Regions from separate parts of the Bacillus sp. JJ1562 genome, predicted to be linked through region 1. Evidence: riboswitches for the same ligand, from Rfam matches in the RefSeq annotation. Region 1 holds a riboswitch; each other region holds the start of a gene.
The links. Region 1 has a riboswitch for S-adenosylmethionine ahead of V7097_RS05575 (PLP-dependent aspartate aminotransferase family protein). Riboswitches for the same ligand answer to the same signal wherever they lie in the genome.

Region 1 (3,214 bases):
TGGTCTATTATTTACTCCTTACATCGTTGGGGAGCGGACCCCTCATGCAGATTCAAACATTCGAGGCAGTTTTATTGGTATTGATGCATCCCATGAACGAAAGCATTTTGCACGTGCAGTTCTTGAAGGTATTACATTTTCGTTAAACGAGTCCATTGAGATTTTTAGAAACAGTGGAAAAACAATTGATACCATTATTTCAATTGGTGGCGGTGCGAAAAACGAAACTTGGCTACAAATGCAGGCTGATATTTTTAATGCGAAAATAGAAAAATTAACTTCTGAACAAGGTCCTGGAATGGGGGCGGCAATGCTTGCTGCATATGGATCTGGCTGGTTTACCTCATTAAAAGAGTGTGCCGGTGCATTCCTCGAAACCTCCAAAACATATGAACCAATTCCAGAAAATGTGGAGGCATATCAGAAGCTATTTGCAATCTATCAACAGGTTTATACACAAACAAAGACACTAAATGAAAGATTGAAAGAGTTTAGGAAGTAAAAACGTAACCCTAGTTAGATTATTTAAAACTTTATAAAAATCCATTGACTAAATCATCTAAAATGTTTAACATTTCTAATATATAGTCAAATAATGCAATTCTTCTTATCAAGAGAGGTGGAGGGGCTGACCCTGTGAAACCTCGGCAACCAGCATTTGAATGCACGGTGCCAAGTTCAGAGGAAGTATTTCTATTCCGAAGATGAGAAGGCGGTCGTATGATGAATGTGTATATTCTTGCACCCCTTCTGTATTCTTACAGAAGGGGTTTGTTATTTTTACCAAAATCTGCGCTTATCAATAAATTGCGAAAGAAAATTGGGTGGATAGGATGCCACATTTCCTTGTTGTAACAAGAAATAGGGTGGCGTCAATTTTATAAAAAAATAAATTTTTCAAAAAATACATTGACTGAAAAAACAAACTATTCTATAATACTTTATAAAGTTGAAGAATTAACGTATTAGTGCGTCAATTTAATAAAAGATTTCTTATCCAGAGAGACTGAGGGAACAGGCCCGAAGAAGTCCGGCAACCTTCAAGTGAAAGCTTGAAAAGGTGCTAATTCCTGCAGATGCGCTCAGCATCTGAAAGATAAGATGAGGCCCCCTCTTCTTATGTTGAGGGGGCTTTTTATTTACATAAAGTAAGTACTTATCTAGCAAATTTGTAAAAATATAAATTTGGAGGTCAAAATAATGACAAAACAATATGAAACGTATGATGATGAGACGATACTTTTACATGGAGGTCAATCACCAGATCCGACAACTGGTTCACGAGCAGTACCAATTTATCAAACAAGTTCATTCGTATTTCATAATACTGACCATGCTCAAAGTCTTTTTAGTCTTGATGAGTCAGGGAATATTTATTCTCGTATTGGTAACCCAACTGTTGATGTGCTTGAGAAACGAATTGCGTTATTGGAGGATGGTGTCGCAGCTGTAGCAACATCTTCGGGAATGGCCGCGATTGCTCTCTCCATCATGAACGTTGCGGAAGCAGGAGATGAAATTGTAGCAGCTTCAAATTTATATGGCGGAACTTACAATCTTTTCGCTGTTACACTACCGAAATATGGAATTAAGACTCATTTCGTTGATCCAACAGATCCTGAGAATTTTAGAAAAGCTATTACGCCGAAAACAAAGGCTGTATTTGCTGAAACCATTGGAAACCCAAGCTTGCATGTATTAGATATTGAAGCAGTATCAGCAATTGCACATGAAAATGGAGTACCGCTCATTATTGATAACACATTTGCATCACCATATCTATGTAAACCAATCCAATGGGGAGCGGATATTGTGATTCACTCCGCAACAAAGTGGATTGGCGGACATGGGACAACGATTGGTGGAGTTGTAGTTGACGGTGGACGTTTTAATTGGAACAGTGAGAAGTTTCCAGGTTTTACTGAGCCAGATTCAAGCTATAACGGAATTCGATATGCGAATGAATTCGGGACTTTAGCATTTAGTACAAAGCTTAGAGTTCAGCTTTTAAGAGACTTTGGTTCATCTTTAAGTCCACATAGTGCATTCCTATTGATACAGGGTCTTGAAACATTACACCTGCGTATCGAAAAGCATAATGAAAATGCATTACGTGTTGCAAATTTCCTAAAAGAACATCCTTCGGTCGAATGGGTATCCTACCCTGGTCTTGAAGAACATCCAGCCCATGAGCTAGCAACCAAATATTTACGAGATGGTTTTGGTTCTATCGTAAACTTTGGTATTAAGGGTGGTAGGGATATTGGTAAAAAGGTTATTGATAATATTGCATTATGGTCACATGTGGCAAATGTTGGTGATGCGAAATCACTTATTATCCACCCTGCATCAACAACCCACCAGCAGTTAAGTGCGGAAGAGTTAGTAAAAACAGGAGTTAGTGAAGAGTTAATCCGACTATCGGTTGGAATTGAATCATACCGTGATTTAGTAAATGATTTGGATCAGGCATTTTATGAAGCGACAGGAATTTCATCAAAAGGTGAACAAAAAGGCGATACAGCGGTTAACGATGAGGGAGTAATACGCTGGGCACTTCAATCTACATTTATTCGCGAAGAGGTTGAAGGAAAGGAAGTTCAGCGCGCCAAAACAATTGCTGTCGTTGGTCTAAGTGGAAATCCAGCCCGCCCAAGTTACAGACTTGCACGGAAAATGCAGCGTCTTGGTTATAAAATTATACCTGTTAATCCAAGAGAAACAGAAGTACTTGGAGAGCAGGCATATCCAGATCTAACTTCTATTCCGTTTAAGGTTGATATCGTTCAAGTATTCAGAAGTCCTGAAGCGGCGATTGGCGTAGCGGCAGAAGCAGCAAAAATACAGCCAAAAGTTTTCTGGCTCCAAGAAGGTGTTATTTCCCCTCGAGCAGTTGAGGTTGCTAAAGAAGCAGGCCTTGAGGTTGTTCAAAACAGATGTACCTATAAGGAAGCACAGCGTATCAGAGGTTCAATTGTGACTTATGCATGCGAAATTTAACTTTTATTATTGAGAATTCCCCTACCACTAGAGGTAGGGGATGATTGTAAATGAATCTATTAAATTATGAACTAAGGGATGAGTGTAGCGAGAAGAAGGCTACAGCTTACTAGAATCCAAGGTTCTATGGGAGCCAAGTGAAACTTGGATCTCACAGTAAAATTTGATGAAGTTTTCCCAAAAGGTCGGTTTTCCGCTCCTACCTTATGAATGC
Region 2 (3,214 bases), on a different contig from region 1:
TTGTCAATCCAAACGGTGCACATGGAGGGCTAGGATCAACTAAAGCACATAATGAATTGTTAGCAATAATAGATACTTCAAGCGACTATAATACATTTGTAAGAAGACTTAATAATTGGGCTAATTATAGACTAGAGGGTGGGGTTTCGTCTTTACCCGAAGGTCTTAGATTAAAATAGGAGGATACTATAATGGAAAAACAAGGATGGGTTTCTATTTGGTTAGGTAATATTAAAGAAGAGGACTCTATAGGAGAGTATGTAGATTTATCGTATGATGAGGATGGCGAGTCTGTCCCTTCCAAATTTTTTATCGATTTTAATATTGATATGGATGAAACAGATGAGGATACTATAGAAAAAGCGGTATATAAGAATAGTAGTAATGATATTTCCACATTATTAGACGGTTGTTCGTATGAAGAAATTATCATCCCAAAAATTAAGAATAGTATAGACTTAAAAAAATCATATAATGCAGTAATTCTGATATACAATTTTGAGTATAACAATGAAATTACTTCAACTGATGCTTTTGATTTTATTACTGCTACAAATTATGAGTAAGAAAACACTTAATAAGTATGGAGAATAGACATATTTGATGGGTAACACAGAGATAGTTTTTCTAGAAGAACTTCTTTACAATACAAATAATAATAATATTATCAGTGAGAAACAAGAACGTATTTCCTGATTTTGGTCAGTACATTAATTTGTCCAGAGAGTAAAGAAAACGTGTGTAAATCACTAACCAAAAGAATGAAATTATAAATGAAAGTTCCGAACATTTGCTTTTTTTCACCTGCTATGTTTAACTTATATCTAATAAGTTAATAATCTAACAATTCGACTAGGGGTGCATGAAAGTGCTGAGAGGTAGAAATATCGACCCTTTGAACCTGATCTAGGTAACACTAGCGTAGGGAAGTGGAGTTGGTAATATAAACGTATATTTATTGCCGAACCCATTCCTAGTCACTAGTGATGGGTTTTTGTTTTTTATCTCCCCGATGTCGAAAATAGAAAGGGGAAATAAAAGTGAGCAGTTTATTTACAGACCGTATATGGAATCGAGTAGAGCCGATTTGGAGTTCGTATTTGGAGCATCCTTTTGTGAAAGGGATTGGCGAGGGTTGGTTAGAAAAGGAAAAGTTCAAGCATTATATGAAGCAGGATTATGTATACCTGATAGAGTATAGCCGTCTATTTGCATTAGGGAGTGCAAAGGCTCCTGATCTAAAAACGATGTCTATTTTTGCAAATCTTTTGCATGGCACACTCGAGATAGAAATGGATCTTCACCGCCAATATGCATCAAAATTTGGTATATCTAATGAAGAGCTCGAGGCAACCAAGCCCGCATCGACTACGACTTCATACACAAGCTACATGCTGAATGTGGCACAACTTGGAGGGGTTGAAAATGTTGTCGCAGCTGTCCTTGCCTGTGCATGGAGCTATAGCTTTATCGGTAAAGAGTTAGTAACATGGCCAGGAGCCATTGATCATGAATTTTACGGTGAATGGGTGAAAATGTATTCATCGGATGAATTTACTGCGTTAGCTGAAGATTGTAAAAATCTAATCAATGAAATCGCAACTGGTAAACCAGAACGAGATTTAGCAGCACTTGAAGAAATCGTCGTCAAGACAAGCATGTTTGAATACATGTTTTGGGATATGGCGGAAAACCTAGACGAGTGGCCGATTAAACTATAAGTGTTAGATCTTATGATTAAAAGTAAAAAAACATTTTTCGAAATAATCCGATATTTACGTTGACAATCTTCTGTCAACTCAGGTAAGGTTATTAATAATACTAAATTAAATACGATTTTCTCTTATCAAGAGTCGGGGAAGGAACCTGGTCCGTTGATCCCGCAGCAACCGTTACTGAGAGTAACAAGGTGCTAATTCCAGCAAGCTAATGCTTGAAAGATGAGTTTGGATGTACATAGTGCCTCTTCCTCGTCGGAAGGGGCTTTTTGAATTTCGCAGTTTTTTTCATTTAAGGTGAGTAAATCCATAAGGAAAGTCGTATTTTAATTGGTGAATAATAGTAAAGGGAGAGATTTTTAATGTCAATAGCAAAAACTGATAGCTTGTATAAAAAGGAATATTTCGGAAGACTTCCGGAATTGAAAAAGTATGCACCGCAAGCCTTTCAATCTTTCATAAAGTTTGATAGCCAAGCTTTAGCTGCTGGAAGACTATCCGTGAAGCAGAAGGAATTGATTGCAGTGGCGGTAGCCCATATCACGGGTTGTCCATATTGCATTGACTTACATGTTGGGAATGCGAAAAAGAATGACTCTACTAGAGAAGAAGTGGCAGAGGCCATTTTTGTAGCAACAGCATTGAAGGCAGGTTCTGCTTTGGCACATGGCGTGAATGCACTAAATGCATATGATGGAAACGGCGATGAGGAGCTTTATAAAGCAGCCTATTTTGCAAGACTGAAAGAATTTGCTGACTTAAATGGTGAGGCATTTAAAGCATTTATTGATTTTGATACAAAATCTCTCAAAGTACAAAATTTAACAGAAAAGGATAAAGAGTTGATTGCGGTTGCTTCTGCACACACAACAGGCTGCGCGTATTGCATCGACCTTCATACGAAAAATGCCAAGAAGGCGGGTGCCGATTTGGAAGAAATCGCGGAAGCTATTTTCGTTGCTGTTGCATTAAAAGCAGGATCTGCGTTGGCACATAGTGTAAATGCACTCAATGCCTATGATGAGAAGTAATTTGACAATAATCTAATTGATGGGAAACACAAACTTTACTCCAAAGGTTTGTGTTTCCTTTTTTCATATTTTAATTATATACTTACTCCCACAATCCTCTCATAGCTGTAATTACCTCTTCAAAAACGATTTGATCAATCAATAATAATATATTAACTAAGATAAATTATTTATTGATATTCAATAAATAATATCTTATAATCAATATGACGCTTAATCAGTTATGGACGATATTTGAGAAAATCTTCAACATGCTGGCAGTCAGAAAATCACAGAACAAAAAGATATATAAACGAGAAAGGGATGTAGTTCTTTGAAATCAAAAACAAAACAATTACTTATTTCAGGAGTTGCAGCAGCAGCTATTTTTAGCTCGTTAGCGATTCCTCAGGTTCGAGTTGAAGCGAATCAATTTTTATCATTATTCAGAGTTAATGAATTTGAAATGGTGAAGCTGACCCAAAG
Region 3 (3,214 bases), on a different contig from region 1:
TCCAATCGTTGTACCCATTACTGCCCGAGTTAAGGGACTGAGTGCAACAAGCAAAATAATAAAAGGGATTGGACGAACAATATTCACTAATAAGTTAAGTACGAGAAATATATATTTATTTTCCAATATGTTCCCTTTACGTGTGACAAAAAAGAGCACCCCCATTGCTATACCAATAATGCTTGAAAAAACTAACGTAAAAACTACCATCAAAATCGTTTCACCAGTTGCTTCGACAATACGAGGCCAAAATGTACTCCAATCAACTCTCATGGTTAATCACCTCCCTTATTTCAACAATTTGTTCAAGTTCATTGATTACTTGCTGAATTAATTGATCGGAACCCTGAAACTCAACAATTAAACTACCAAACAATTGATCCTGTAACTCGTTAATGCTTCCGTAAATAATATTGAAATCAATCCCATGCTTTCTCGTTACTCGTGACAGTATTGGCTCACTAGAAGCACCACCTGAAAAAATCACACGATACAAATTTCCTGAATGGTTATTGCGCAATTTTTCTAAAAGTTTGCTAGAAAGCTTGTCGTTTAACACAGAACTAATAAAGTTTTTCGTCGTTTTTGATTGTGGGTTCGAAAATATATCATAAACATTTCCTTCTTCAATCACAGATCCATTTTCCATAACGGCCATTCGATGACAAATACTACGGATTACATGCATCTCATGAGTAATAAGCAAAATTGTAATATTATACTCTTCATTAACCTTACGTAATAATTGAAGGATTTCTCCTGTTGTTTCGGGATCCAACGCAGAAGTCGCTTCATCACAAATAAGAATGTCTGGTGATGTCGCAAGCGCTCTTGCAATACCGACTCTTTGCTTTTGTCCACCCGAGAGCTGCTCTGGGTATTGATCTGCCTTATCTTGCAAACCAACAAATTGAAGTAATTCTTTCACACGGTTGTCAATTTGCTGTTTCGGCATCTTAGCAAGTTTTAAAGGATAAGCGATATTTCCATATACTGTACGTGAGTTAAAAAGATTAAAAGATTGAAAGATCATCCCTATTTTTCTTCGTAATTTCCGTAGATTTGCTTGAGAAATACTAGAAATGTCTAAGTCGTTAACCAATACCCTTCCAGACGTAGGACGTTCCAGTAAATTAACGAGTCGGAGCAATGTACTTTTACCAGCACCACTAAATCCAACCACCCCAAAGATTTCTCCTTTTGAAATTGTTAAGGAAATATCTTTTACCGCTTGTATCTCTTTCCCACCGGAACTAAAAACCTTACTTACTTCCTCAAACTTAATCAACTTGTAATCCCCCTCTGTTTATGGTCACTTTTAATGACCCAAAGTTTTACTCCTAGAAAACGAATCCCCTTTAAAAAAGACAAGAAAAAAAGGCATCCTTATTCCAATATCATCAAAAGAAGCTATTGGATAAAGATGCCTTTAGTTGTCTAATCGGCATAGTATTTTTTTATATGTAATCTTTCTAGTTACGGAGCCATACTTTCCCATCCCCCCTATTCATTCAATGCCCTAATTGACCAATGAGCACGTAATTTTGGCAAAAAATAAAACCCTCTTCACCAAAGAAGAGAGTTTAAAGTTTAAATTTAATCTTCTCTTCTTATCTTTCAAGCTCTTTGCTTGCAGGATTTGGCACAGTACTAACTAGTCTGTTGCCGAGGCTTCAAAGGGCCAGTCCCTCCACCTCTCTGGATAAGAATTCATCGATAATTTAATTGTACTTAATAAGTTACATGGAACACCTTTAATTGTCAATAAGTTTTTTAAAAATTCTTGTTATTATTTTAGGTAATAATTTACTTATGATACGGTTAATCATAATGTATCTAAATGAGTATTTAACTTTTCCTATTTGGTGATTGAACAATATCCTTTTATCTATATAGTTATTTATTTTTCAACACCTCGGCAAGTTCATACAAGGAATGGTGTTGTTTAATTTGGTAGTTCCGACCTTCCTTTTGCAGGTAATTTTTATCGCAAAATTTTGTAAGTACATGCAATAGGTGCCGATAAGATACACCTAAATAATCACAAACTATTACGTGTTTCTCCCTATAAATCCCTTCATCAGCAGTTTGCAAAATAAAATCGGCAAGCCTATTTTCAAGAGGGAAAGCGAGGCTCTGTGAATACTTTGCTGCCATAAGTGTTGCTTTTACACTTAATAACTTAGTTAATTCACGTAGAAACTTTGTATCCCCAAGTAATTTTGCGCGATATCGATAAAATGGAAGTGCAAAACAAATAGTCTTCGTTGATACTTGAATTCCCTTTGTATAGTACACATCATTTAATAATTCCATCTCCCCAATGTAGTCATTTGCACTAATAAAATTTATTAAAGATACTTTCCCATTTTGATGTGTTACATATATTTTTGCTTTTCCTTCCGTTACATAAAATAAAAAATCCGGTCTCCTTCCCTCTTGAATAATCCATTCACCACGTTGATATTCGTGCACTTCTATAAACTCTTCAACTTGAAAGGAAAATAGATGTGCTATTGAGTTATTTTCCAAATACAGCCGTTTCTTCTCACCTTTGTAAATTTCCATACTCCACCTCAAAAACATGAGATATCTCATATTAATTCTATATATTCCATGATATCATGCGATCAATAAGGAGGGTAAGTATGAATACACAACGTTGGATGAGTACACATTTTTTTAGTTTTTTTATGACATGGGGTATTTTTCTACCTTATTGGTCAGGTTGGATGATTTTTACAAAAGGAATTACAGTCTCAGAAGCTAGTTTAATCATGAGCCTCGGTTTAATCGCAAGAGGCCTGTCCACATTATTTGCATTTCCTTATTTATCAGAGAGATTTAGCCATAAAATTCAATTAAATGTGGCAGGAATCGGCACACTGGTTGCACTTCTTTGTTATATTCCGGCAAGTTCCTTTGCTAGTTTACTAATAGTAACGATTGTTTTACACATATTTTATCCAACTTTGATGCCAGCTTTAGATAGTGCTGCTAGTGTCCTTGTGCAAAGTAAACAGTTAATACACTATGGAAGAAGTCGTCGATGGGGATCCATTGGATTTGTCTCAGTCGGCATAATTTTAACCATTTTTACAGGAATGTTTGGAGATGAAGTTATTTTCTGGGCACTATTGCTCGGTATAATTGGATTTTTGTGTCTTAGTTTTATGAGTGCGCCTGATATTTTATCTAAAAAGCCACAAGTAGA
Region 4 (3,214 bases), on a different contig from region 1:
GATACCGTATGTTTTCGCATCCTTCGGAGAACGAATGTCAATTGGCTCTCCTTCGAGGGTAATTACTCCTGTGTCAAGCTCGTAAGCACCCGATAGAATTTTCATCAGCGTGCTTTTGCCTGCTCCATTTGCACCAAGTAAGGCATGAACCTCACCACTTTCAAGTTCAAAAGAAGCCTGCTCAAGAGCAATCACCTTTCCAAAGCTTTTTGTCATTTCCTTCATTTCAAGTAAAGGCATCTACATATCCTCCTTTACAGAGGACCACGGGCGGTCCTCTTTTTTACTCACCAGCCTCAAGCTTTTTCAACTCGTCTGTGTAGCCCTGTTCGCTTTTACCCCAGCCTTCAATGTACTGGTCAAGCTCCGCAGTTGTGATTTTTTCCGCTGGAAGTGCATCCTTTGTTACGAAAACTGGCTCTAATTTTACGCGTTCAGGTGTTTCATTACCGTTTAGTTTTTGATAGGCAAAACGAACTTGGATGCGTCCGATATCTTTTGGATCAACCGCTGCAGACGCAACCCATGGGCTGTTATCTGCTTGAATCATTTGTAAATCCTCATCACTCATGTCAATTCCGTAAACCTTAATATCTGTACGACCTGCTTGTTCGATGGCACGAACAGCACCTTTCGCAAATTCATCCCATGCTGCCCAAACCGCTGTAATTTGACCTTCCTCAGGATACTGCTTTAATAGAGCTTCCATTTGTGCTTGTGTATCAAGAGCAGTGTTTGCTGTTGCTGCACCAAATGTTGCGATTTCTTTAATGCCATCGTTGCTATCAAGAAACTCTTGGTATGCCAGCTGACGTCTCTCCATTGGCGCGAAGCCCGCAACCCAAATTTTAACGATATTTGCTTCACCACCAGCGTCTTCCGCTAATTTTTCAAGGGTCATTTGTGCCATTTGCTGGTCGCCTTGCTCAAGAACAGTTACACCGTCAACTTCCACTTCTGCATCAAACACAACGACTGGGATTCCTTTGTCGACCGCTTTTTGTACAGAGCTTTGAAGAGCTTCCTTTGTTCCATGGTCAATTAAAATCGCATCAAAGCCTTGGTTTACTGCTGCATCAACGTTTGACGCCATTTTAGCGAGGTCTCCTTCAGATGTAAAAACGGTTGTTTCTCCTGCGAACTTTTTCACTTGTTCTTCAACACCCTCAATATATTGCGCTGAAAAAGTTCCTAAGTTTTGTTGCATGATTAACGCGATTTTTTTGTTTGCTAATGGATGATCTGAATTCTTTACTTCTTCGCCATCAGTTTTTGCTGTTTCATCTGCTACTTTCGGTTGGCAGCCAACTAATACTGCGATAATTAATAATGTAGTAAATAATAGTTTTGTTAGTTTCATTGTTTTTCTCCCCCTATTTTGTATGTAATCTTATTTTTCACATCTGTCTACTCAAGCTGGAAGTCATCACACTCCTGTTATTTGAGGTTTTTTTAAAAAATTAAAAAGCCTCTTTCTTATCAGAAAGAGGCTTGAAGCATACAAAAGTCTTCGCACCTCTTATCTACCAGAAAGAATCATCCTTCTGTTGGAATTAGCACCGTGCCTTGCGGGTCAATACCCGGCGAAAAAATTCGCCCCATTTCACAATGGAATTACGGTCGGTTGCTGGGCGTCATCGGGCCAAATCCCTCCGCCTACTCTTGATAAGAGAAAGTACAGCAATCATATTCATTTAACTTACTTGACGAGAATCATACCACGCAAAAAAACAAAATTCAATATTTTTATTATAAAAAATATTTTAATAATGGAAAAGTTTTTAAAAGTTGTAAGATACCTTTTGTACGAGGATGCAAATGCAATTGACTATGAAGCAATTATCTTATTTAAAACGCATTTCCGGATGATTCATGCGCAATTACGCGCTCCCCCTCCAAGTTCCCCCATAAAAAAAAGGAACCAGGAGAACCGTCCCCCCTGGATCCTTTATAATGCCTTCTCATTCCGATTAAGTACTCGTAAAAAGTTTTGTTCAAATAATGGCATTTCTTCTGCCGAAAGCTGTGAAGCGAAGATGTGCTCACTTTCTTTTTTTAATGTTTGAAGTAATAGTAGCATGACGGTTTGTACAGTGAGGTTAGGGTCGATCAATTCTGTCAAGGAAGCCATCGTTTCCGGCTTCACATCCGGGTAGACAAATTTCGTTTCAGCCCCCTGTAGCCCCATCTCGTAAAATCTTCTGATTATTTCTGCTCGTTCAGAACCACTTCCGGTCACACCTAGATAAATTTGCACAGCCACTCCGTTACGAAGGCGGCGTTGGGATATCCCCGCAAATTTTTTTCCATCTATACTTAAATCATAGCTGCCAGGACAATACGATCCGACAACTTCGCGTGCCACGATATCAACTTCATAGCCTTCAAACATTTTTCGAATCAGCTCAAGCATTGTATCGTAGCCACGATTGATATCAATTCCTTTTTCCGTTTCAGGAAAAATTAGCGAAATGTTTAGTACTCCTTCATCAAGCACCACTGCTAGCCCACCCGAATTTCGTACGATCACACGATAGCCCATTGATTCGAGGAGCTCTATCCCTTCCTCAAGAAAAGGCAATTTCGTATCCTGAATCCCAAGCACAATGGTCTGGTGGTGAACCCAAGATCGCGCTGTGGCTGGTGATTCGCCTTTACCCACAAACGCACAAAGTGTGTCATCTATCGCAAACGATTGTAACGCATCAAATTGATAGCCTAGACTAGATTGATCAATAATCCGCCAGCTCGGCTGGTGTAAAAGACTTTCGGTCATACGGCATACTCCTATTATGTAATAGGACTTTATTATAACACAACTCGGAAACTGTTCTTAAAAATGCACTGTAAATTAAAATATAGAAATCAAAAAAAGAGCCATTATAGCCCAGTTTGTTAGTTAATAAATTTCGCAATTTCAAGGGGTGAGGATTTACTCATTTTCTGACTAATCATTGTATTTACCTTTTTCGATATTGCATCAACTGTTGTCTCCAACGTTATGGCTAACTCTTTGAACAATATTTTTTGATTATGAAGAAGAAGTTTTCGATCATGTTCACTTATTTTCTTATCAGCCATTTCAAGTTCGTATTTTTTACACATCAATGTATTAATTATATTTGAAATTTCTCTTCTATCACCCGATGAAACAATATCAGAATAGTTTCTGTTACGCTCATTTCCGTTTTCAATCCACTGAATTCCTGGTAAT

Region 2: linked by a shared signal. The riboswitch ahead of V7097_RS16440 (carboxymuconolactone decarboxylase family protein) and the one ahead of V7097_RS05575 (PLP-dependent aspartate aminotransferase family protein) in region 1 are both predicted to bind S-adenosylmethionine.
Region 3: linked by a shared signal. The riboswitch ahead of V7097_RS14425 (methionine ABC transporter ATP-binding protein) and the one ahead of V7097_RS05575 (PLP-dependent aspartate aminotransferase family protein) in region 1 are both predicted to bind S-adenosylmethionine.
Region 4: linked by a shared signal. The riboswitch ahead of V7097_RS00630 (sugar ABC transporter substrate-binding protein) and the one ahead of V7097_RS05575 (PLP-dependent aspartate aminotransferase family protein) in region 1 are both predicted to bind S-adenosylmethionine.

The regions. Positions count from the first base shown of each region.
Region 1 covers NZ_JBALOQ010000008.1:19,095-22,308, forward strand. The annotation lists gene xylB (xylulokinase) at 1-502, shown strand, start outside; SAM riboswitch class I at 605-711, shown strand; SAM riboswitch class I at 991-1,103, shown strand; gene V7097_RS05575 (PLP-dependent aspartate aminotransferase family protein) at 1,201-3,000, shown strand; gene V7097_RS05580 (AMP-binding protein) at 3,211-3,214, shown strand, end outside.
Region 2 covers NZ_JBALOQ010000024.1:132,328-135,541, reverse strand. The annotation lists gene V7097_RS16450 (immunity 22 family protein) at 192-566, shown strand; TPP riboswitch at 845-945, shown strand; gene tenA (thiaminase II) at 1,041-1,721, shown strand; SAM riboswitch class I at 1,841-1,947, shown strand; gene V7097_RS16440 (carboxymuconolactone decarboxylase family protein) at 2,081-2,749, shown strand; gene V7097_RS16435 (hypothetical protein) at 3,063-3,214, shown strand, end outside.
Region 3 covers NZ_JBALOQ010000022.1:40,426-43,639, forward strand. The annotation lists gene V7097_RS14420 (methionine ABC transporter permease) at 1-273, opposite strand, end outside; gene V7097_RS14425 (methionine ABC transporter ATP-binding protein) at 263-1,288, opposite strand; SAM riboswitch class I at 1,608-1,709, opposite strand; gene yeiL (transcriptional regulator YeiL) at 1,897-2,568, opposite strand; gene V7097_RS14435 (MFS transporter) at 2,649-3,214, shown strand, end outside.
Region 4 covers NZ_JBALOQ010000002.1:117,325-120,538, reverse strand. The annotation lists gene V7097_RS00635 (sugar ABC transporter ATP-binding protein) at 1-240, opposite strand, end outside; gene V7097_RS00630 (sugar ABC transporter substrate-binding protein) at 284-1,360, opposite strand; SAM riboswitch class I at 1,517-1,672, opposite strand; gene V7097_RS00625 (lipoate--protein ligase family protein) at 1,949-2,776, opposite strand; gene V7097_RS00620 (CarD family transcriptional regulator) at 2,896-3,214, opposite strand, start outside.